Regions from separate parts of the Streptomyces sp. NPDC008125 genome, predicted to be linked through region 1. Evidence: riboswitches for the same ligand, from Rfam matches in the RefSeq annotation. Region 1 holds a riboswitch; the other holds the start of a gene.
The links. A riboswitch is a leader RNA that binds a small molecule or an ion and turns the genes downstream of it on or off. The one in region 1 is predicted to bind thiamine pyrophosphate.
Positions count from the first base shown of each region.

Region 1 (18,863 bases):
GTCGTCATGATCGGCGAGCTGGGCCTGGACGGACGGGTGCGGCCGGTGCGCGGGGTGCTGCCCGCCGTCCTCGCCGCCGCCGAAGCGGGATACGACCACGTGGTGGTCCCGGAACAGACCGCCGGGGAGGCGGCACTGGTCCCGGGCGTCTCGGTTCTGGGCGTACGGAGCCTGCGCCAGCTGATCGCGATCCTGAGCGACGAACCCGTCCCCGACGAACCGGCGGGCCAGGTGAGCCGCCCCGACGCCCTGCTCGCCGGGCTGATGGTGCCCGGCTCCGGGTTCGGCGCGGGGCTCGCCCCGCCCGGCGGGCCGGACGGGCCGTACCGCAAGGACCTGCGGGACGTCGCCGGGCAGAACAGAGCGCGCAGGGCCCTGGAGATCGCCGCGGCGGGCGGACACCACCTGCTGCTCTCAGGCCCCCCTGGCGCGGGCAAGACGATGCTGGCCGAACGGCTGCCGGGCATCCTGCCACCGCTGACCCGGCGGGAAGCCCTGGAGGTGACGGCGGTGCACTCGGTGGCCGGAATCCTTCCGCCGGGCGAGCCGTTGGTGAGTGTCCCGCCGTACTGCGCCCCGCACCATTCGGCCACCATGCAGTCGCTCATCGGCGGCGGCAACGGGCTGCCGAGACCCGGCGCGGTCTCCCTGGCACATCGCGGGGTGCTGTTCATGGACGAGGCCCCCGAGTTCTCGGCCAGGGCTCTGGACGCCCTGCGCCAGCCCCTGGAGTCCGGACACGTCGTGGTGGCGCGGGCGGCGGGGGTGGTCAGACTGCCGGCGCGCTTCCTGATGGCGTTGGCGGCGAACCCGTGCCCCTGCGGCCGTCACAACCTGGGCGGGGCCGGATGCGAATGCCCGCCCGCGGTGGTCCGCCGCTACCAGGCCCGCCTCTCCGGACCGCTGCTCGACCGGGTGGACCTGCGGGTCGAGGTGGAGGCGGTCACCCGCGCGGACCTGGTGGAGGGAGGCGGCCGGGGCGAGTCGACCGCGGCCGTGGCCGCCCGCGTGCGGGAGGCCCGTGCGCGCGCCGCCGAGCGGCTGGCCGGCACGCCCTGGACCACCAACAGCGAGGTGCCGGGCCACGAGCTGCGGACCCGGCTGCTCGCCGCGCCCGGAGCGCTGACGGCCGCTGAACGCGACATGGAGCGGGGTGCCCTGACGGCGCGTGGGCTGGACCGCGTCCTGCGGGTCGCCTGGACCGTCGCGGACCTGCGCGGCGTGGACCGCCCGGACGCTTCGGACGTGGCCGTCGCCCTCGAGTTGCGCACCGGTGTCCAGCGCGGTGTGCCGATGAAGGCGCGTGCCTCGTGACCGGGGCGCCGTGGGTGCCCCGGCCGCAGGACCCGGAGGAGACGGAGCAGACGGGACCGGCATGGGGGCCCCGGCAACAGGACCGGCAGGAGACGGAGCAGCCGGGGAAAGCGGAGCAGTCGGGGAGGACGGAGGAGCCGGGGAGGACGGAGGAGCCGGGGAGGACGGAGGAGCCGGGGAGGACGGAGGAGCCGGGGAAGACGGAGAAGCCGGGGAAAGCGGAGGAGCCGGGGAAGCCGGGCAAGACGGAGCAGCCGGGGAAAGCGGAGCAGTCGGGGAGGACGGAGGAGCTGGGGAAGACGGAGGAGCCGGGGAAGCCGGGCAAGACGGAGGAGCCGGGGGAGGACGGCGCGGACGCGAGGACGCCCACGCCCCCGGAGCGCCCGGAACCTCCCGGGGGTCGCGGGCCGGACACCGAACGGCTGGCGCGGGCCGCGCTCACCAGGATCGTCGAACCCGGGGACGAGCGGGCCGGCCGGTGGCTGCGCGTGCACGGGGCCGTCGAGGTACTGCGCCGCCTGACCTCGTACGACGGGTCGCCCCAGACCCTGCCCGGGATGACGGCGGCCCGGCTCGCCGGATACCGCATGCGGGCCGCCGCGGCGGACCCCGAGCGGGACCTGGAGGCCATGATCCGGGCCGGAGGGCGGTTCGTCGTGCCGGGCGATCCGGAGTGGCCCGGGCAGCTGGACGACCTCGGCGACAGCCGCCCGGTGGGGCTGTGGATCCGGGGCGGCCCGGATCTGCGGCTCTGGGCGCTGCGCTCGGTCGCGGTGGTCGGCGCGCGGGCCTGTACTCCGTACGGCGCCCACATGGCGGCGACGCTGGGCGCGGGGCTGGCGGAGCGGGGCTGGGTGGTGGTCTCCGGAGCCGCCTTCGGCGTGGACGGCGCGGCGCACCGGGGAGCGCTGGCCGCCCAAGGTGCGACGGTGGCGGTCCTGGCGTGCGGGGTGGACGTTTCCTACCCGCGGGGCCACGCGGAGCTGATCGGCCGGATCGCACGGGAGGGACTGCTGGTGGGGGAGCTGCCACCGGGCACCCACCCGACCCGCAGCAGGTTCGTCCTCCGCAACAGGGTGATCGCCGCGCTGACCAGGGGCACGGTCGTGGTCGAGGCCGAATACCGCAGCGGCTCCCTGGTGACCGCCCGGGGCGCCCAGCGGCTCGGCCGCTTCACCATGGGCGTACCGGGGCCCGCGACCAGCGGACTGTCGGCCGGTGTCCACGAACTGCTGCGCGGCGAGGGGGTACTGGTCACCGACGCGGCCGAAGTGGCGGAACTGGTCGGCGACATCGGCGACCTCGCCCCGCTCCGCCGCGGGCCCGTGCTCCCACGCGACCTGCTGGGCCCGGTCGCCTCCGCGGTCCTGGAAGCGCTGCCCCGTGAAGGGACCACGCGGGTGCGCGACGTCGCCCGGTCCGCAGGGACGTCGGCCGACGAGACGCTCGCGCGACTGTACGAACTGCACTCTCTGGGGTTCGTCGAACGGGAGGGCGACACCTGGCGCCCGACGTCCGGGCCGAGACTCAACGACGATGCCCGGCGAGGCGGTACTTGACCTGGAGCATTCGGGTGAAAAGGTAAGCGGGGTGACCTACGGAGTACGTGCGGCGCCACTCCCGGGGCCGATGCGTACGGCTTCGGCCCCGGCCGTCCGGTACGCCCGGCGGCGGGAGCGCGCGCGGCACCCGTGCGCTCCACCCGCCCTTCTCCGACGCGCACCGCGAGGCCTCAGTCACGCTACGCTCACAGGTCTTCACTCCCCACAAGTCCCCAGTACTTCACGGCAGAACGGCTCAAGGCACCACATGCCCCAGCACACCTCCGGGTCTGACCGCGCGGCAGTACCACCCGCTGCGCGTGGCACTGTGCGGCCCTCCGCCCCTTCCTCCCTCGAAGAGTTGTGGCGTACGTACAAGTCCACGGGAGACGAGCGGCTGCGGGAGCAACTGATCCTGCACTACTCGCCGCTCGTCAAGTACGTCGCGGGCCGGGTCAGCGTGGGGCTCCCGTCCAACGTCGAGCAGGCGGACTTCGTGTCCTCGGGAGTCTTCGGACTGATCGACGCCATCGAGAAGTTCGACATCGAGCGGGCCATCAAGTTCGAGACGTACGCGATCACACGCATCCGGGGCGCGATGATCGACGAACTCCGGGCGCTGGACTGGATTCCGCGATCCGTCCGGCAGAAGGCGCGGAACGTCGAGCGCGCGTACGCCACGCTCGAAGCGCAACTGCGGCGCACTCCGTCGGAGTCCGAGGTCGCCGCCGAGATGGGGATCGCGCTGGAGGAACTGCACGCTGTTTTCAGCCAGTTGTCGCTGGCGAACGTGGTGGCCCTGGAGGAGCTGCTCCACGTGGGCGGGGAAGGCGGCAACCGGCTCAGCCTGATGGACACGCTGGAGGACACGGCTGCCGACGACCCGGTGGAGGTCGCCGAGGGCCGCGAGCTCAGACGCCTGCTCGCCCGCGCCATCAACACGCTCCCGGACCGCGAGAAGACCGTGGTCACGCTCTACTACTACGAGGGCCTCACCCTCGCCGAGATCGGCAACGTCCTCGGAGTCACCGAGAGCCGGGTCAGCCAGATCCACACCAAGTCGGTCCTCCAGCTGCGCGCGAAACTGGCCGACGCCGGCCGCTGACCGAATCCCCGGCCGCCTTTCCTCCCCGCCGGACGTCGAGGTCGGGCACTTCACGGGCGCACCCCCCGCCGTACAGTGGAGCCGTGCCCAGGATTCGAGCGGCCTCCGTGGCCGAGCACCGGACCATGCAGCGCGGCGCCCTCCTGGACGCCGCGCGCTCCCTGCTTTCCGAGGGCGGGACGGAGGCCTTGACCTTCCCCGCGCTCGCCGAACGCACGGGTCTCGCCAGGTCGTCGGTGTACGAGTACTTCCGTTCCCGCGCCGCCGTCGTCGAGGAACTCTGCGCGGTCGACTTCCCCGTGTGGGCGGCCGAGGTGGAGAACGCCATGGCCCGGGCCACCACGCCCGAGGAGAAGATCGAGGCGTACGTCCGCAAGCAGCTCGAACTGGTCGGGGACCGCCGCCACCGCGCCGTGGTCGCCATCTCCGCCAGCGAGCTCGACGCCGGCGCGCGCGAGAAGATCAGGGCCGCGCACGGCGGACTGATCACCATGATCGTCGAGGCCCTGGGCGACCTCGGGCACACCCAGCCGAGGCTGGCGGCGATGCTGCTCCAGGGCTCCGTCGACGCGGCGGTGCGCCGGATCGAGCTGGTCGTGGCCGAAGAGCCGGGTGTGATCGCCGAGACCGCCGTCGCCATGATCCTGCGCGGTGTACGGGGCTGAACCCGCCACTAGGGCGTGTATCGAAAGTCCCGCCTGTCCGGCGACGTCCGGCACGCACGCTCGCCGCGTTGTCGGGATCACCCCGATACATCCAGTATCGGGGCGACCCTCCGCCTTGCGATCGCACGCACCGGACGTCGCCGGACCCGCCCTCCGGGCGAACGGCGCCACTTTCGACACACGCCCTAGGCCTCTTCGGGCAGAGGGACGCCCGACACCGGCAGCAGCCGCGACGGGCCCCGCCCCAGCAGGGCGGACGGCAGCAGCGAGAGCGGGTCGAGGTAGGTGTCCCCGCGCCGCACACCCCAGTGGAGACACCCCCGCGTGCAGTGCGAAGGGCCCGCTTCCGTCACCGCCACCGGTGTGCCCGCCCGGACCTCGTCGCCGACGCGCACCGACGAGCGCACGGGTTCGTACGTGGTGCGCAGCGGCGGACCGCCGCTCCCCGCCACCTCCACGGTGAGGACCCCGCGCCCCGCCACCCGGCCCGCGAACGCGACGCGTCCGGCCGCGACCGCCAGGACCCGGGTGCCGGGCGGCGCGGCGAGGTCGACGCCCCGGTGACCGGGCGCGTACGGGCCGGCGGGCGGCTCCCAGCCCCGTACGACCACCGGCCGCCCCGCCAGGGGCCAGGACCGGGCGTCGGAGGCGTTGCCCGCCGGGGCGGGCACCTCGGCCGGCGGATCGCCCGGCGTGCGCGCCGACGCTCCGGCCGGAGCCTGGGCGCCCGGCACCAGAAAGCCGAGCGCCAGAAGACCGAGCACCAGAAGACCGAGTACCAGGAGCAGGGGAACGAGGCGGACCGCCCCCGGCACCCGCACGCGTCCCCGTGCCCGTGGCAGCCCCGGCACCCGCACGCGTCCCCGTCCCCGCGCCGCCCCCGGCACCCGCACGCGTCCCCGTGTCCGATCCCATGCTCGTGCCGGCCACGGCCACGGCCACGGCCCCGGCACCTGTGCCCGTGCCCTTGTCCGCACCCGCCTCCGCACCCGTGTCCGTACCGGCTTCCGTACCCCAGGGGGGAACGCGGTCGTCCGTGTCCGCTGCATGCCGGAACCCTCCCCCCGGAGGGCCGCTGCCGGGGGATCTTGGACCCCGGCTGTGGAGTACTCGCCGGTTGTGGACAACGCCGTCACCCGACACGCGAAGGGTCCCGTACACTTCTTGTGGCGACCCGGGTGACCGGGTCGACTTCGCACGCCCCGCCACCTCCCTCTCAGCGGACGGTGGCCGCGCCTCTCGGTCCTTCGTGGCACGGCGCGTGGGGCGTCAGGCGCGACAGCAATCCTGCGGTCGCGGAACCGAGTACCTCAAGGAGATGGCCATGGCCGTCGTCACGATGCGGGAGCTGCTGGAAAGCGGCGTCCACTTCGGTCACCAGACCCGTCGCTGGAACCCGAAGATGAAGCGCTTCATCTTCACCGAGCGCAACGGCATCTACATCATCGACCTGCTCCAGTCGCTGTCGTACATCGACCGCGCCTACGAGTTCGTCAAGGAGACCGTCGCGCACGGCGGCTCCATCATGTTCGTGGGTACGAAGAAGCAGGCCCAGGAGGCCATCGCCGAGCAGGCGACGCGCGTCGGCATGCCGTACGTCAACCAGCGTTGGCTCGGTGGCATGCTCACCAACTTCTCCACCGTCTACAAGCGCCTTCAGCGTCTGAAGGAGCTCGAGCTCATCGACTTCGAGGACGTGGCCGCCTCCGGCCTCACCAAGAAGGAGCTCCTGGTCCTCTCCCGCGAGAAGGCCAAGCTGGAGAAGACCCTCGGCGGCATCCGCGAGATGCAGAAGGTCCCCAGCGCCGTCTGGATCGTCGACACCAAGAAGGAGCACATCGCCGTCGGTGAGGCGCGCAAGCTCCACATCCCGGTCGTCGCGATCCTCGACACCAACTGCGACCCCGACGAGGTCGACTACAAGATCCCGGGCAACGACGACGCGATCCGCTCCGTCACCCTGCTCACCCGCGTGATCGCCGACGCCGTCGCCGAGGGCCTCATCGCCCGTTCCGGTGCCGCCACCGGTGACTCGAAGCCGGGCGAGAAGGCCGCCGGCGAGCCCCTCGCCGAGTGGGAGCGCGACCTGCTCGAGGGCGACAAGAAGGACGACGCCGAGGTCCAGGCCTCCGCCGAGACCGAGAAGGCCGCGGACGCCGAGCCGGCCGAGGCCGCCGCCGAGACTGCCGAGGCCTCCGCCGAGACCGCCGAGGTCGAGGCTGCCGCCGAGACCGAGCAGGCCTGACACCTCCGTCACGGCTGACTGACGGCGGGGGCCGGTGCCATGCGCACCGCCCCCGCCGTTGACCCGTAGATCTTTCAGACTTCGAGAGAGAAACACAGACTCATGGCGAACTACACCGCCGCTGACGTCAAGAAGCTCCGCGAGCTCACCGGCGCCGGCATGATGGACTGCAAGAAGGCGCTCGACGAGGCCGACGGCAGTGTCGACAAGGCCGTCGAGGCGCTCCGTATCAAGGGCCAGAAGGGCGTCGCCAAGCGCGAGGGCCGCTCTGCCGAGAACGGTGCGGTCGTCTCGCTCATCTCCGACGACAAGACCTCCGGCGTTCTGCTCGAGCTGAAGTGCGAGACCGACTTCGTCGCCAAGGGCGAGAAGTTCCAGGCCGTCGCCAACACGCTCGCCGCGCACGTCGCCGCGACCTCCCCGGCCGACCTGGCCGCGCTGCTCGCCTCCGAGATCGAGGCCGGCAAGACCGTCCAGGCGTACGTGGACGAGGCCAACGCCAACCTCGGCGAGAAGATCGTCCTGGACCGCTTCGCGCAGTTCACCGGCGGTTACGTGGCTGCGTACATGCACCGCACCATGCCCGACCTCCCGCCGCAGGTCGGCGTGCTCGTCGAGCTGGACAAGCCGAACGCCGAGGTCGCCAAGGACGTCGCGCAGCACATCGCCGCCTTCGCCCCGAAGTACCTCAGCCGCGACGAGGTCCCGGCCGAGACGGTCGAGAACGAGCGTCGTGTCGCCGAGGCCACCTCGCGCGAGGAGGGCAAGCCCGAGGCCGCCCTCCCGAAGATCGTCGAGGGTCGCGTCAACGGCTTCTTCAAGGATGTCGTCGTCGTGGAGCAGTCCTTCGCCAAGGACGCCAAGAAGACGGTTCAGAAGGTTCTCGACGAGGCCGGTGTCTCCCTGAAGCGCTTCACGCGCATCAAGGTCGGCATCTGAGTCCCGTCCGCGAATGACGGTGGACCCGGATAGGGTCTGATGCAGTCGTCGGCCGCACACCTGCCGAGCGACCGCAGATCTGACGAGGAGGCCATTGCCGCAGAGGGACACCAGACCCACCGGCAATGGCCTTCTTCGTATGTGCACGAGGAGAATTTCCATGGACAAGGGCGCGGACGCCAAACAGGTTGACCACAAGCGCGACGAGAAGGTGTCCGGACGCTTCATGCTGAAGCTGTCCGGCGAGGCCTTCGCCGGTGGCGGCGGACTCGGAGTCGATCCCGACGTCGTGCACGCCATCGCCCGCGAGATCGCCGCAGTGGTGCGCGACGGTGCGGAGATCGCCGTCGTGATCGGCGGCGGCAACTTCTTCCGCGGCGCCGAGCTCCAGCAGCGCGGCATGGACCGGGCCCGGTCCGACTACATGGGCATGCTCGGCACCGTGATGAACTGCCTGGCGCTCCAGGACTTCCTGGAGAAGGAGGGCATCGACTCGCGCGTACAGACCGCCATCACCATGGGCCAGGTCGCCGAGCCGTACATTCCCCTCCGTGCCGTTCGCCACCTGGAGAAGGGGCGCGTCGTGATCTTCGGCGCCGGCATGGGCATGCCGTACTTCTCCACCGACACCACCGCTGCCCAGCGGGCCCTGGAGATCGACGCCGAGGCGCTCCTGATGGGCAAGAACGGCGTCGACGGGGTCTACGACTCCGACCCGAAGACCAACCCCGGCGCGGTGAAGTTCGACGCGCTGGAGTACAGCGAGGTGCTCGCCCGCGATCTGAAGATCGCCGACGCCACCGCGATCACGCTCTGCCGCGACAACCGGCTCCCGATCCTGGTCTTCGAACTGACCGCCGCGGGCAATATCGCCCGCGCCGTCAACGGTGAGAAGATCGGCACGCTCGTGAGTGACGAGAGCACCCGGGCCTGACGGCCCACGGATGGACAACGGCCTGCCGGTCGGACACCGTGCAGGTGAGGACGCGACGCAGGACCCGCAGGGCCCGGCGATGACGATGCCGGGCCCACTCAAGACACGCAGGAGCACGTGGTGATCGAAGAAATCCTCCTCGAAGCCGAGGAGAAGATGGAGAAGGCCGTTGTCGTGGCGAAAGAGGACTTCGCCGCGATCCGGACCGGCCGCGCGCACCCGGCGATGTTCAACAAGATCGTCGCCGACTACTACGGCGCGCTGACCCCGATCAATCAGCTGGCCTCCTTCTCGGTTCCCGAGCCGCGGATGGCCGTGGTGACGCCGTTCGACAAGACCGCGCTGCGCAACATCGAGCAGGCGATCCGCGACTCCGACCTGGGCGTCAACCCCAGCAACGACGGCAATATCATCCGGGTGGTCTTCCCCGAGCTCACCCAGGACCGCCGCAAGGAGTACATCAAGGTCGCCAAGACGAAGGCCGAGGACTCCAAGATCTCGATCCGCTCCATCCGCCGCAAGGCGAAGGAGACGCTCGACAAGCTCGTCAAGGACAAGGAGTCCGGCGAGGACGAGGTGCGCCGCGCGGAGAAGGAGCTCGACGACACCACCGCGAAGTACGTCACGCAGGTGGACGAGCTGCTGAAGCACAAGGAAGCCGAGCTGCTCGAAGTCTGATGAACGACTCCTCCTGGGGCGCCCCGCAGGGAGCCGGTTACTGGGGCACGTCCGAGATCGGGGCCGCTCCGGCGGGTCCTGCCCACGATGCGCACGGCGCCCAGCAGACTCGGCCCATGCCCATCGTGCCGGACACTCCCGACGCAGGTAGAGACGACGCAGACGACCACGACGGCCGGGACGGGGACGCCACGCACATCAGTGGCCCCCTGTTCCGCGACGAGGTGCCGCAGGCGCCCGCGCCCACCCCGCAGGCACCCGCGCCCGCCCCGCCCCCCGCTCCGCAGAAGAAGCGGGCGGGGCGTGACCTGCGGGCGGCCATAGGGGTCGGCGTGGGCCTCGGCGCCGTCGTCATCGCCTCGCTGTTCGTCGTGAAGGCCGTCTTCGTCGGCGTCATCGCCGTCGCCGTCGTCGTCGGCCTCTGGGAACTCACCTCCCGGCTGGCCGAGCGGAAGTCGATCAAGGCTCCGCTCGTCCCGCTCGCGGTGGGCGGCGCCGCCATGGTCGTGGCCGGCTACGAGTGGGGGGCGGACGGCGCCTGGATCGCGATGGCGCTCACCTCGCTCGCCGTACTCGTCGGGCGGATGACCGAGAAGCCGGAGGGATACCTGCGGGACGTCACCGCGGGTGTCTTCGCCGCGTTCTACGTACCGTTCCTGGCCACGTTCGTCGCGCTGATGCTGGCCGCGGACGACGGAGCGTGGCGGGTGCTGACCTTCCTGATACTGACCGTGGTCAGCGACACCGGCGCGTACGCGGTCGGCTGGCGGTTCGGCAAGCACAAGCTCGCCCCGCGCATCAGCCCCGGAAAGACCCGCGAAGGCCTGTTCGGGGCCATCGCCTTCGCGATGGTGGGCGGCGCGCTGTGCGTGCAGTTCCTGATCGACGACGGCACCTGGTGGCAGGGTCTGCTGCTCGGACTGGCGGTCGCCGCCAGCGCCACCCTCGGCGACCTCGGCGAGTCCATGATCAAGCGCGATCTCGGCATCAAGGACATGGGCACGCTGTTGCCCGGTCACGGCGGGATCATGGACCGGCTGGACTCGCTCCTGCCGACCGCTCCGGTGGTCTGGCTGCTCCTGGTGCTGTTCGTCGGCAGCGGCTGAGGTTTCAGGCGATACGTTCCGGCTGCGGTCCACGGGCCGTGCCCCACCGGCCGGAACGCTTCCGCCCACCGTGCTCCACCTGCGTCCTTACGCGTCGAGGGCCCGCTGTCCACAGGACGGCGGGCCCTTCCCGTCGCGTCTGCGACACTGGAAGAACCATGCCTAAGCCCGGAGAACTCACTTTCGTCGCGCCCCGCGGAGCCAAGAAGCCCCCGCGCCACCTCGCCGACCTCACGCCCGCCGAGCGCAAGGAAGCAGTCGCCGCGACCGGCGAGAAGCCGTTCCGCGCGCAGCAGCTCTCGCAGCACTACTTCGCGCGGTACGCGCACGATCCGTCGGAGTGGACGAACATCCCCGCAGGATCGCGGGACAAGCTCGCGGAAGCGCTGTTCCCGGACCTCATGTCGGTGGTCCGCCACATCAGCTGCGACGACGACACCACCCGCAAAACGCTCTGGAAGCTGCACGACGGGACGCTGGTCGAGTCCGTCCTCATGCGCTACCCCGAGCGCGTGACGATGTGCATCTCGTCACAGGCCGGCTGCGGGATGAACTGCCCGTTCTGCGCGACCGGACAGGCCGGTCTCGACCGGAACCTCTCCACCGCCGAGATCGTGCACCAGATCGTGGACGGTATGCGGGCGCTGCGCGACGGCGAGGTGCCGGGCGGGCCCGCGCGCCTCTCCAACATCGTCTTCATGGGGATGGGGGAGCCGCTGGCCAACTACAACCGCGTCGTCGGCGCCATCCGCCGGCTGACCGACCCGGAGCCGGACGGCCTGGGCCTCTCCCAGCGCGGCATCACCGTCTCCACGGTGGGCCTGGTGCCCGCCATGCTGCGCTTCGCGGACGAGGGCTTCAAGTGCCGTCTCGCCGTCTCGCTGCACGCCCCGGACGACGAGCTCCGGGACACCCTCGTGCCCGTGAACACCCGCTGGAAGGTCCGCGAGGTGCTCGACGCCGCGTGGGAGTACGCCGAGAAGTCCGGCCGCCGGATCTCCATCGAGTACGCCCTGATCCGCGACATCAACGACCAGGCGTGGCGGGGCGACCGGCTCGGCCGGCTGCTCAAGGGCAAGCGGGTGCACGTCAACCTCATCCCGCTCAACCCGACGCCCGGCTCGAAGTGGACCGCCTCCCGCCCCGAGGACGAGAAGGCGTTCGTGGAGGCCATCGCCGCCCACGGAGTGCCCGTCACGGTGCGCGACACCCGTGGCCAGGAGATCGACGGGGCCTGCGGACAGCTGGCCGCCGCCGAGCGCTGAGCAAACCCCTTCGGGATGCCCCGGTCGGTCGGCCGCTGTCGGTCCGACCGGGGCAAAGCCCCCGCACAGGGTCCGTGTAGCCTGGCCCCCGCATTCAACTTCATATTCCGACAGGGGAGCGCCACAGCGCTGAGAGTGCGGCACCGGTGAACGGATGGCCGCAGACCCTCTGAACCTCGCCCGGGTCATTCCGGGTAGGAAGTTCGGTCATTACTCAAGCTGTTGCGCCCTGCCCGCTTCCGGAATCCGCCGGAGCGCGCGGGGCCGCGTCTCTTCCTGGTCACCTCCAGGAGGAACCACATGCACACCACGACGAAGTACGCGGCGACCGCGCTCGCCGCCGCACTCGGCGTCACCGCACTCGCCGGCTGCGGAAGCTCCGACGACGACACGTCCGGCTCGGGCGCCTCCAAGGGCTCCACGACCGTCACCCTGGTCAGTCACGACTCGTTCACCGCCTCGGACGACGTGCTCAAGGAGTTCACGAAGGAGACCGGCTACACGGTCAAGGTCCTCAAGAGCGGCGACGCAGGAGCGGCCCTCAACCAGGAGATCCTCACCAAGGGCTCCCCGCGCGGCGACGTCTTCTTCGGCGTCGACAACACGCTGCTCTCCCGCGCCCTCGACCAGGGCCTCTTCACCCCCTACAAGGCGAAGGGACTGGACGACGTCTCGGCCGACACCCAGCTCGACGCCAAGCACCGGGTCACGCCAGTCGACACCGGCGACATCTGCGTCAACTACGACAAGAAGTACTTCGCCGACAAGAAGCTGGACCCGCCGCAGTCCTTCGCGGACCTGCTGAAGCCCGCGTACAAGAACCTCCTGGTCACCGAGAACGCCGCCACCTCCTCGCCCGGCCTCGGCTTCCTGCTCGGCACCGTCGCCGACTCCGGCGAGAAGGGCTACCAGGACTACTGGAAGAAGCTGAAGGCCAACGGCGTCAAGGTCGTCGACGGCTGGGAGCAGGCGTACAACGAGGAGTTCTCGGGCTCCGCGGGCGGCAAGAAGGCGAACGCGGACCGCCCGCTCGTCGTCTCCTACGCCTCCAGCCCGCCGGCCGAGGTCTACTACGCCGACCCGCAGCCGGCCGAGGCCCCCACCGGCGTCGCCACCGCGACCTGCTTCCGCCAGATCGAGTTCGCCGGTCTGCTGGACGGGGCGAAGAACGAGGCCGGCGGCAAGGCACTGCTGGACTTCCTGATCAGCAGGACGTTCCAGGAGGACATGCCGCTCCAGATGTTCGTCGACCCCGTCCTCAAGGACGCGAAGCCGCCGGAGGTCTACACCAAGTTCGGCGCCACCGTGGACAAGCCGTTCACCGTGGCCCCCGAGGAGATCGCCGCCAACCGTGAGCAGTGGGTCCGGACCTGGACCTCGCTCGTCGTGAAGTGACGAAGCCCCCCGTGCCGAAGACAGCCGGACCCGCCGCGCGCCCCCGCACCACCACCACCGGCGGCGCGCGCTCCCTCGCGACGCGGCTCGGCCTGATGGCCGTGCCCGTCGCGTTCTTCGGGCTGTTCTTCGCGTACCCGGTCGCCGCGATCGTGGCCCGGGGGCTGAAGACCGAGGACGGCTGGCAGTTCGCGCGCTTCGGCGAGGTCCTCGGCCGGGCGGACCTCGGGGGCGTCCTCTGGTTCACCACCTGGCAGGCGTTCGCCTCCACCGCGCTGACCCTGCTGATCGCGCTCCCCGGCGCCTACGTCTTCGCCCGGCTCGAATTCCCCGGCAAACAGCTGCTGCGCGCGATCGTCACCGTGCCGTTCGTGCTGCCGACCGTCGTCGTCGGCACCGCCTTCCTCGCCCTGCTCGGACGCGGTGGGCTGCTCGACGAGCTGTGGGGGATACGCCTCGACACCACCGTCTGGGCGATCCTGCTGGCCCACGTCTTCTTCAACTACGCCGTGGTCGTACGGACCGTCGGCGGGCTCTGGTCGCAGCTCGACCCGCGCCAGGAGGAGGCCGCCCGGGTGCTCGGCGCGGGGCGGTTCGCCGCCTGGCGCCGGGTGACGCTGCCCGCGCTCGCCCCCGCCGTGGGCGCCGCCGCTCTCATGGTCTTCCTGTTCACGTTCACCTCGTTCGGTGTCGTACAGATCCTCGGCGGTCCCGCCTACTCCACGCTCGAAGTGGAGATCTACCGGCAGACCGCGCAGTTGCTCGACCTGCCCACCGCCGCGGTACTGACCCTCGTCCAGTTCGTCGCCGTCGGCGCCATCCTGGCCGTACACGCGCGTACGGTACGCAGCCGGGAGAGGGCCCTGCGCCTCGTCGACCCGGCGCAGACCGCCCGCCGCCCGCGTGGCGCCGGCCAGTGGGCGCTCCTCGGGGGGCTCCTGCTGACCGTGCTGATCCTCATCCTGCTGCCCCTCGGGGTGCTGGTGGAGCGGTCCTTCGACCAGCCGGGCGGGCACGGACTGGCCTACTACCGGGCCCTGGGATCGGCCGAAGCCAGCGGTTCCACCTTCCTCGTCGCCCCGCTGGAGGCGATCTGGAACTCCCTCCAGTACGCCCTCGCCGCGACCGGCATCTCCCTCGTCGTCGGAGGGCTCGCCGCCGCCGCGCTCACCCGCCGGGCGGGGCGGCTGGTCCGGGGCTTCGACGCGCTCCTCATGCTGCCGCTCGGCGTCTCCGCGGTCACCGTCGGCTTCGGCTTCCTGATCACGCTGGACGAACCGCCGCTCGACCTGCGCACCTCCTGGATTCTGGTGCCGCTCGCCCAAGCGCTGGTGGGTGTCCCCTTCGTCGTACGGACCATGCTGCCGGTCCTGCGCGCCGTGGACGCCCGGTTGCGGGAGGCGGCGGCCGTCCTCGGCGCCTCGCCGCTGCGGGCCTGGCGCGAGGTGGACCTCCCGCTGGTGCGCCGGGCGCTGCTCGTCGCCGCCGGCTTCGCCTTCGCCGTCTCGCTCGGCGAGTTCGGAGCCACCGTCTTCATCGCCCGTCCCGACCGCCCGACCCTGCCGGTCGCCGTCGCGCGCCTGCTGGGCCGTTCGGGGGAGCTCAACTACGGCCAGGCGATGGCCCTCAGCACGATCCTGATGCTGGTGTGCGCCGTCTCCCTGCTGCTCCTCGAACGCATCCGTACCGACCGATCCGGGGAGTTCTGACCATGCTGGAGCTGGACGCGGCCACGGTCCGTTTCGGTGGACGGGCGGTGCTGGACGCGGTGGACCTCGCGGTCGCCGACCACGAGATCGTCTGCGTGCTCGGCCCGAGCGGCAGCGGGAAGTCCACCCTGCTGCGCGTCGTCGCCGGGCTCCAGCCGCTCGACGGCGGCCGGGTGTTCCTCGACGGCACGGACCAGGAGGGCGTCCCGGTGCACCGGCGCGGCCTCGGGCTGATGTTCCAGGACCACCAGCTCTTCCCGCACCGGGACGTGGCCGCCAACGTCGCCTTCGGGCTGCGGATGCGCGGGGTGGACCGGAGCGGCCGGCGCGAGCGTGTCGCCGAACTCCTCGATCTGGTGGGACTCTCCGGCGCGGGGCCCCGGGCCGTCGCCGGGCTGTCCGGCGGTGAGCAGCAGCGGGTGGCGCTCGCCCGCGCCCTCGCGCCCAGCCCGAGACTGCTGATGCTGGACGAACCGCTCGGCCAGCTCGACCGGGGACTGCGCGAACGCCTCGTCGTCGAACTCCGCTCGCTCTTCACGGACCTGGGCACGACCGTGCTCGCCGTCACCCACGACCAGGGCGAGGCCTTCGCGCTCGCCGACCGGGTCGTCGTGATGCGGGACGGCCGGATCGCCCAGGCGGGCACCCCGCTGGAGGTCTGGCAGCGCCCCGCCTCCGCCTTCGTCGCCCGCTTCCTCGGCTTCGACAACGTGGTCGGGGCGACGGTCACCGGCACCACCGCACGGACCCCGTGGGGAGAGGTGCCCGTACCGAAGGGATCACCGCAGGGCAACTGCGACCTGCTGGTACGGCCCGCGGGCGTACGGATCGGCGCCCCGGAGGACGGCCTGCGCTGCACGGCCGGAGCGCGTACGTTCCGGGGCGACCGGGTCGCCGTGCGGCTCACCCCCGAGCACGGCCCGGTCGTGGAGGCCGAGTGCGCGCTCGCCGACACCCCGGCCGAGGGCGCGGTCGTCGGGGTCACCTTCGACGCGGCGGGGACGGTGGTCCTGGCGGCGGCGTCGGTGGCCTGACGCGCGGCGCCGGACCGGGGCCCGGCCGCCGCCCGTACAGACGACCGTCCGGCAGGGCCGGGCGGGGTCCTACGCTGTCGTCCATGACGCTCCAGGAGCCGGCCGAGCCGCACATATCCGTCCTGTACGACGACTCCCGCCGTGACCTGCGTGACCCGTCTGCGCCCCGACCGGTACGGCTCTACGTGTGGGAGCCGGTCCGCCGGGTCACCGACGCCGGTCCGCTGGTCGTGGTGTCGCACGGAACGGGCGGCTCCGGCAGTGCGATGACCTGGCTGGTGCGTCCGCTGGTGGAGGCGGGCTTGCGCGTGGTCGCGCTCGACCATCACGGCAACAACTCCGTCGACGGATACGAACCCGAGGCTTTTGTCCTCGGCTGGGAGCGCCCCCGGGACGTCACCTTCGCGCTCGACGCGCTGGCGGCCCGGGAACCCCTCGGGCCGGTCGGTGCCGCCGGGTTCTCGTTCGGTGGGTACACCGCCGCGGCGCTCGCCGGGGCGCGCGTCGACCGGGACGTGGTGGCGGCCCTGCTCGGCGGAGAGCTGCCGGAGCCGGTGGTTCCGGAGTTCCCGGGCCTGATCGCGGCGGTACGGGAGAAGCGGACGCCCAAGGAACTGGCGGCGGCCGTCCAGGACTCCGGGGCGGACGTGTCCGACCCGCGGGTGCGGGCAGTCTTCCAGGTGGCGCCCGGCCTGGGATCGCTGCTGACGCCCGGCAGCCTGGCCGCGATCCGGATTCCGGTGGAGCTCCGCTGGGGCGGGGCCGACACCATCACCCCGTACGCCGAGGACACCGCACCGTACCTGGACCACATCCCCGGGATCACCGGGCACTGCGTGGGACCCGACGTCCGGCACGAGGACTTCTTCGAGCACCTGCCGGGCGACGGGGAGGCCCGGACGCGGACCGGGGCGGACGCCGCCCCCTTCTTCCTGCGGCACCTCGCCGGGCGCACTCCGGGTACCCACGGGGGCCCTGGACGCCCCGGGTCCTGACCGCCGCCGCGACAGCTCCGGGCGGTCGGCGCAAGCTGGAGACGGGCCCCGCCGGCACCGGAGACGGGCCCGACCGGGAAGGACAGTGACGCGGATCATGAGCCAGTCAGCACGCGAGGGCATCGACATCACCCGCGTACTCGACGCCTCCAGGCAGCGCGTCTTCCGGGCGTGGACCGATCCGGAGGACTTCGCGGCCTGGTACGGCGGCGACGCGGAGGTGCCGCTCGACCGGATGTTCATGGACGTACGCCCCGGAGGCACCTGGAGCCTGGTCCTGGTCGTGCCCGGCACCGAGATGCCGTTCCACGGGACGTACCTCGAAGTGGCGGACCCGGAGCGGATCGTCTTCACGCTCCAGGACGCGACGGCGCCCGAGAGCGCCGGCGAGACGGTGACCGCCACCTTCCACGAGCGCCCGGGCGGCACCACCGAACTGGTCTTCCAGCAGCGCGGAGGCCATCTCACGGCCGAGCAGTACGCCGCCGCCGAGGACGGCTGGGAGGCCTTCTTCGACGCCCTCGCCGGCCGCCTCGCCACGCACCCCTGAGGGGGCCCGCACGAGAGCGCCCGGGTTCCGCACGAGAGCGCCGGGGCCCGGCGGGCAGCGGGATCCCGGCGCTCTCAGCCCACTCGACCGTCTCAGCCCGACAGCGGCAGGGCCGCCAGCTGGGCGAGCACCCAGGTCAGCGGGGCGAACACCAGCAGCAGCGCGACCGCCCGCAGCGCGGTCGCGGACCGCAGCACGGACGAGTGGGCACCCATCCGGTGCAGGGTCCGCGCGGTCCGCTCCCGGTCCTGCCGCGCCTCGATCGCGGAGGTCAGCAGGGATGCCGTCGTGCAGCCCAGGACCAGGACGGCCCCGAGCGCGGTGAGCGGCCCGTAGGAGCGCGACCCCGGTTCGTACAGCGCCATCGCCGCGAAGGCGCCCGAGACCACCGCGCAGACGATGCCGAGCGGCCGGCCGATGCGGCGGGCCTCGTCCATCAGGACCCGGCCCGCCAGCAGCCGCACGGCCCCCGGCCGGGCCGACTGGAGCAGCCGGCCGCAGAGGTGGGTGAGGCCGGGCCCGGCGAGCGCCAGGCCGGTCGCGGTGAGGACCCAGCCGGCCAGCACACCGGCGGGGGTGGAGTCGAGCCGGCCCGGCAGCGGGAAGGGGCTGCCCCCCGAGCCCCTGCTCGCGTACGCCTCCACGGCAAGACCGGCGGCGGCCAGCGCCACACCCCAGGGCAGTCCCGCCGGAGCGGCGGCGGGGGAGGCGGGCTCCTCCGCCGCGAACGGCTCGTCCGGCGCCGGGGCCGTGGGCCGGGACCGCAGGGCCAGCGCGCTCGCCACGGACGCCGAGACGGGCACGAGTGCCAGCAGCACCAGCGCGGCGGCGAGCGGCAGCGGGGCACCGGCGCCCAGGAACTCCGCCGCGCCGCCGTCGAAGGGCATTCCGGTCAGATCGCCACGCAGGTGCAGGAAGAAGAGCAGGGCCACCATCGAGCCGAGGGTGGTGGCGACCGCGGTGGAGACGGCGGCGAGCACCGACAGCCGGACCGGCCCGAGACCGAGAGCGGAGAGCCCGGCACGCGGCCGGGTGCTCGGGTCCGTACGGGCCACCGCGACGGCGAACTGCACGGTGGCCGCCAGCGGTACCGAGCACCACAGCAGCCGCAGCACCGAGCCCGCCGCCTGGGACGGGTGCCCGGAGGCGTGCCCCAGCGTGCTCAGCAGGAGGAAGCCCACCCCGGCGGAGGCGGAGGCGACCAGCAGTCGCCTGACCAGGACGAGGGGATGGGAGCCGCGGGCTAGACGGAGAGCGAGCACGCCGAGCGGCCTTCCGTGTCGGCCACGGCGGGCAGCTTGACGGTGGCGACCCGGCGGCCGTCCAGCATCGGGACCGTGCGGTCGGCGAGCGCGGCGATCTCCGCGTCGTGGGTGGCCATCACCACC
Region 1 covers NZ_JBIBHR010000009.1:83,363-102,225, reverse strand. The annotation lists gene ACFZAX_RS17200 (ATP-binding protein) at 1-1,314, shown strand, start outside; gene dprA (DNA-processing protein DprA) at 1,761-2,873, shown strand; gene whiG (RNA polymerase sigma factor WhiG) at 3,124-3,960, shown strand; gene ACFZAX_RS17185 (helix-turn-helix domain-containing protein) at 4,068-4,625, shown strand; gene ACFZAX_RS17180 (peptidoglycan DD-metalloendopeptidase family protein) at 4,811-5,440, opposite strand; gene rpsB (30S ribosomal protein S2) at 5,950-6,870, shown strand; gene tsf (translation elongation factor Ts) at 6,973-7,809, shown strand; gene pyrH (UMP kinase) at 7,970-8,743, shown strand; gene frr (ribosome recycling factor) at 8,864-9,421, shown strand; gene ACFZAX_RS17155 (phosphatidate cytidylyltransferase) at 9,421-10,527, shown strand; gene rlmN (23S rRNA (adenine(2503)-C(2))-methyltransferase RlmN) at 10,686-11,792, shown strand; TPP riboswitch at 11,895-12,011, shown strand; gene ACFZAX_RS17145 (thiamine ABC transporter substrate-binding protein) at 12,093-13,187, shown strand; gene ACFZAX_RS17140 (ABC transporter permease subunit) at 13,283-14,896, shown strand; gene ACFZAX_RS17135 (ATP-binding cassette domain-containing protein) at 14,899-15,930, shown strand; gene ACFZAX_RS17130 (serine aminopeptidase domain-containing protein) at 16,014-16,925, shown strand; gene ACFZAX_RS17125 (SRPBCC domain-containing protein) at 17,023-17,475, shown strand; gene ACFZAX_RS17120 (hypothetical protein) at 17,568-18,737, opposite strand; gene ACFZAX_RS17115 (ATP-binding cassette domain-containing protein) at 18,719-18,863, opposite strand, start outside.

Region 2 (3,916 bases), on a different contig from region 1:
ACCACATCACATCGCCATTACATGCACATGTCAATAGTGTGGGCGTCGCGCGATCTTCGCTCACCGAGGTGGCTCTGCCCCTCTCCTCCCCCGCGTCGATGGAGTGGCCGTCTCCACCGCATCCGGCGAGGGGCACCCACTTCGTTGAAGAGGGGGACGTCGCGGAGGCACGCTCCCGCGTCACTCCCCCGGCGGGAGGTCCGTGGAGGCCGCCGGGTCGCGCTGCGTCTCGAAGTCCTCGGTCCGCTCGCGGAGCGCGGCGACGGCGGGAGTCCGGGGCCACAAGGGCAGCAGGTCGGGGGACGGGGTGTACGCGGGCGCGGGCCCGCGCGCCGACGCGGGCGCATGTGGGCGCGCCCGTGCACGCGTCGATGCCGAGAATGCCGTCCCGGCAGAGGTGCGTCAGGAGCGGTGCCGCAGCCGCAGCGGGGCGTAGAGCGCCAGGGCCGCGAGGAACGCCACACCGTAGGCGAGGTCCGCTCCGTGCAGGGCCTCCGCCACCGGGCCCACGTACAGGCCGGTGCTCATGAACGGCACGGCCGCGGCGAAGGCGACCGCGAAGGCGGCGAGTGCCGGCCACCACGGCCGGTCGCGGGCGCTCTCGGCCGCGAGGTCGAACGGGGCGCCGCCGCGGTCCTTCTTCCTCACCACCCAGTCGACGGCCACGATCGCGACGAAGCCGGGGATCCAGTAGCCGACCAGGAGCAGCACGTTCTGGAAGCGTGCGGTGGTGTCGGCCGCGTGCATCCACAGCACGAGCGGGAATCCGAGCGCCGCGGCGAGCGCAGCGGCGACGGGGCGTGGCAGGCGCACCCCGATCGTCTGCAGCGCCAGGGAACCGCTGTAGTCGTTCATGGCGTTGCTGCACAGTGCGGCGAGTGCCACCGCGAGGAGCCCGAACGCCCCGAGCGCGCCCCCGCCCAGAAGGGTGTCGATCCCCCGTGCCGTCTGATCGGTGAAGACGGACGCGCCCCACAGGCCGAGCGTCTGGACCGCCACGAAGGAGAAGCTGACGCCCAGCAGGGTGAACCAGAACATGCGGGGCCGGGAGGTACCGGTCGGCAGATAGCGGCTGAAGTCGCTCGCGTACGGGGCCCACGACAGGGACAGGCTCAGCGCGATCGTGAACGTCAGGACGAAGGCCCCCGCCCGGTCGCCGCCGTGCGCGGAACCGGAGGCTGCGGGGTGGACACCGTCCAGCAGTTTGACGGCCAGCACGGCGAAGGCGGCGGCCAGGAGGAACGTCATGACGGTCTGGAGCCGGTGGATCGCCTCGTACCCCAGCACGCCGAGCCCGCCCTGGGCGGCCATCATGACCAGGACGCCCAGCCAGAACGGCCAGCCGCACAGCTGGGCCAGCGCGTCCCCGCCGAACAGGCCGATCAGAGCGTCCCAGGCGATCGAGGAGAGCCACTGCAAGGCCCCGGGCAGTACGACTGCACGGCCGAACGCCAGTCGCGCAAGAGGAAGTTGACCGATTCCGGTCCGGCTTCCCCAGGTGCCGAGGTAGGCGGTGGGCGCCGCCCCGACGAACGTGCCGAGGACGACCGCGACAAGCGCCGTGGTGAAGTCCAGGCCCAGCGCGACGCCGACGGTGCCGGTGAAGACACCGGTCACGGTCAGGTTGGGGGCGAACCAGACGGTGAACAGCCGGCCCGGTCCGCCGTACCGGCGCTCTTCGGGCACGGGGGCTATCCCGTGAGTCTCGATCCGCAGATCACCGGGGGCGGTGGGCATGCGGCCGCCGAAGGCGGTCCGCGAGTACGGAGCTTCCCGCTCCGGGTTCGCACGGTCGTTCTGCGCATACGGCAACGCCATGGAAGACATCCCTCCGCCAGTACTAGCTGGTTCAGGTTCGACGGGTGTGTTCTCAGCCCCGCGCGGGGCACCCCGTGTCCGGTTTCGGCGGCCAGGATAGCCGGACGGCGGCTCGGGGCAGGTCGGCGGGGGTGACCGGAGCGGCCCCGAGGCGCGATCCCGGCACGGGAGTCCGGGGGACGACGGGAGGCGTGGGACGGAACCGATCTCCGTCCGCCTGTTTCCGTCCTGGCCGTTGACGTCCCCGGACCCCGGTGACAACGTTGTCGAGCACTGTCGGACACCCCGCACCCTGCGTCGCCCCCCCGAACAGGAGAGTTCCGTATGCGCTGGTCCCCCTCACGCCGTCAGGTCCTCGGCGCCTCTCTGGCCGCCCTGACCGCCGTACCGGCGACCGCTGCCGCCGCGTCCGCGACACCGGTCCCGGCCGCTGTCCGATTCCCCTCCCGCTCCGCCTTCCTCTCCCGTGCGCGCGTCACCTACGGCGCTCTGGAGAAGTACTTCGACACGGCGGACGGCACCGGGCTCGTGCGCGAGCAGTACCCGGTCGCCGTCGACGACCGCCCGTACTCCTACGAATGGCCTCTGTCCCAGGTCCATGTCGCCGCCCTGGACCTGGCTTTGGTGGACCCTCGCCACGCCCCGGCTCTGGCCACCCGCGCCAGGGCGCAGGAGCTGTACTGGAATGCGGCGGGCGGCACCACCGGCCTCGCCGGCTACGACTCCTACCCGGTCGCGCCGCACGGCGACGGCGGGGACATGTTCTACGACGACAACGAGTGGGTGGGACTGGCCAAGTCCCAGCTGCATCTGCAGACCGGGGACCGCGCCGCGCTCCGCCGCGCGGAGGAGATCTTCGCGCTCGTCGAGTCGGGCTGGGACTCCGACGCCGAACACCCCGCCCCCGGCGGGGTGTTCTGGACCCAGGCCGACTGGAACCACTGCCGCAACACGGTCTCGAACATGCCCGGCGCCCAACTCGGCCTGCGCCTGCACCAGATCACCGGCACGTCCCGCTATCTCGCGTCGTCCAGGCGCTTCTACGACTGGACGAACACCCACCTGCGGACCCCGGAAGGCCTCTACTGGGACAACCTGGACCTCACCGGCTCGGTCGACCGGACCGTCTGGTCCTACAATCAGGGCGTCCCCGTCGGCGTCGGTGTCCTGCTGTACGAGGCGACCCGCGACCGCACGTACCTGGACCGGGCCACGCGTACGGCCGAGGCCGCGTACGAGCACTTCGTGACCGGGGGCAGGCTCTCGACCCAGCCCGTCTTCTTCAACTCGATCTTCTTCAAGAACCTGCTGCTGCTGGAGTCGGTGACGGGTGGATCCGTCTACCGGCGGGCGATGGCCGACTACGCGGATCACATCTGGTCCGAACGGCGGGACAGCTCCACCGGCTTGATGCGCTTCGACGACAGCGGGACCACCCAGGCCATCGAACAGGCCGCCGCGGTACAGATCTTCGCGGTACTCGCCTGGCCGCGCGGCGCCTGGCGGACGCTGTACTGAGCTTCGCCGCGTCCGGCGACCCGGACGCGGCGACACACCCGGACGCGGCGGCGAGCGTGCGGCCACCGGTCGTCCGTCCGACCCGGGAAGCCGCAGGAAGCGCGTGCGGGCCGCACCGGTTCGGCCCCGAGCGCGGCAGCGAAGGGGTACTCAGCCCTCCACCGGGTGACCGCCGTCGCCCTCGACCACGACACGGTCCTGGCCGACCGTCTCCGTGCGCTCCACCATGGTGACGTCGACCTCGCCGTCCCCCGTGGTGTCGAACTGATACAGATCCGCGGCCCCGTCCCCCGTGGTGTCCGTCATCCACACATCGGGCTTGCCGTCACCGTTCGTGTCCGCCGCCAGCACCACACGGTGCAGGTCGCCCTGTGTCTCCACGACTTCTTCGATTCTGTCCATGCCGAACGCCTGCCCCTGGGGCCCCACCGGAAACTCGCTTGTGCGCACCCCTGTTCGTCCGGCGGGATTCACACGGTCACGGCCCGGGGACCGCCTCGTACGAAAGGGAAGCGGCCGCCAGTGCGCACGCACTATGTACATCGATGTATACGTCGTCCTACCGTGGCGCTGTCAGCAG
Region 2 covers NZ_JBIBHR010000027.1:38,000-41,915, forward strand. The annotation lists gene ACFZAX_RS32195 (cytosine permease) at 403-1,818, opposite strand; TPP riboswitch at 1,810-1,903, opposite strand; gene ACFZAX_RS32200 (glycoside hydrolase family 76 protein) at 2,143-3,336, shown strand; gene ACFZAX_RS32205 (hypothetical protein) at 3,487-3,738, opposite strand.
Region 2: another riboswitch for thiamine pyrophosphate. It lies ahead of ACFZAX_RS32195 (cytosine permease); the one in region 1 lies ahead of ACFZAX_RS17145 (thiamine ABC transporter substrate-binding protein).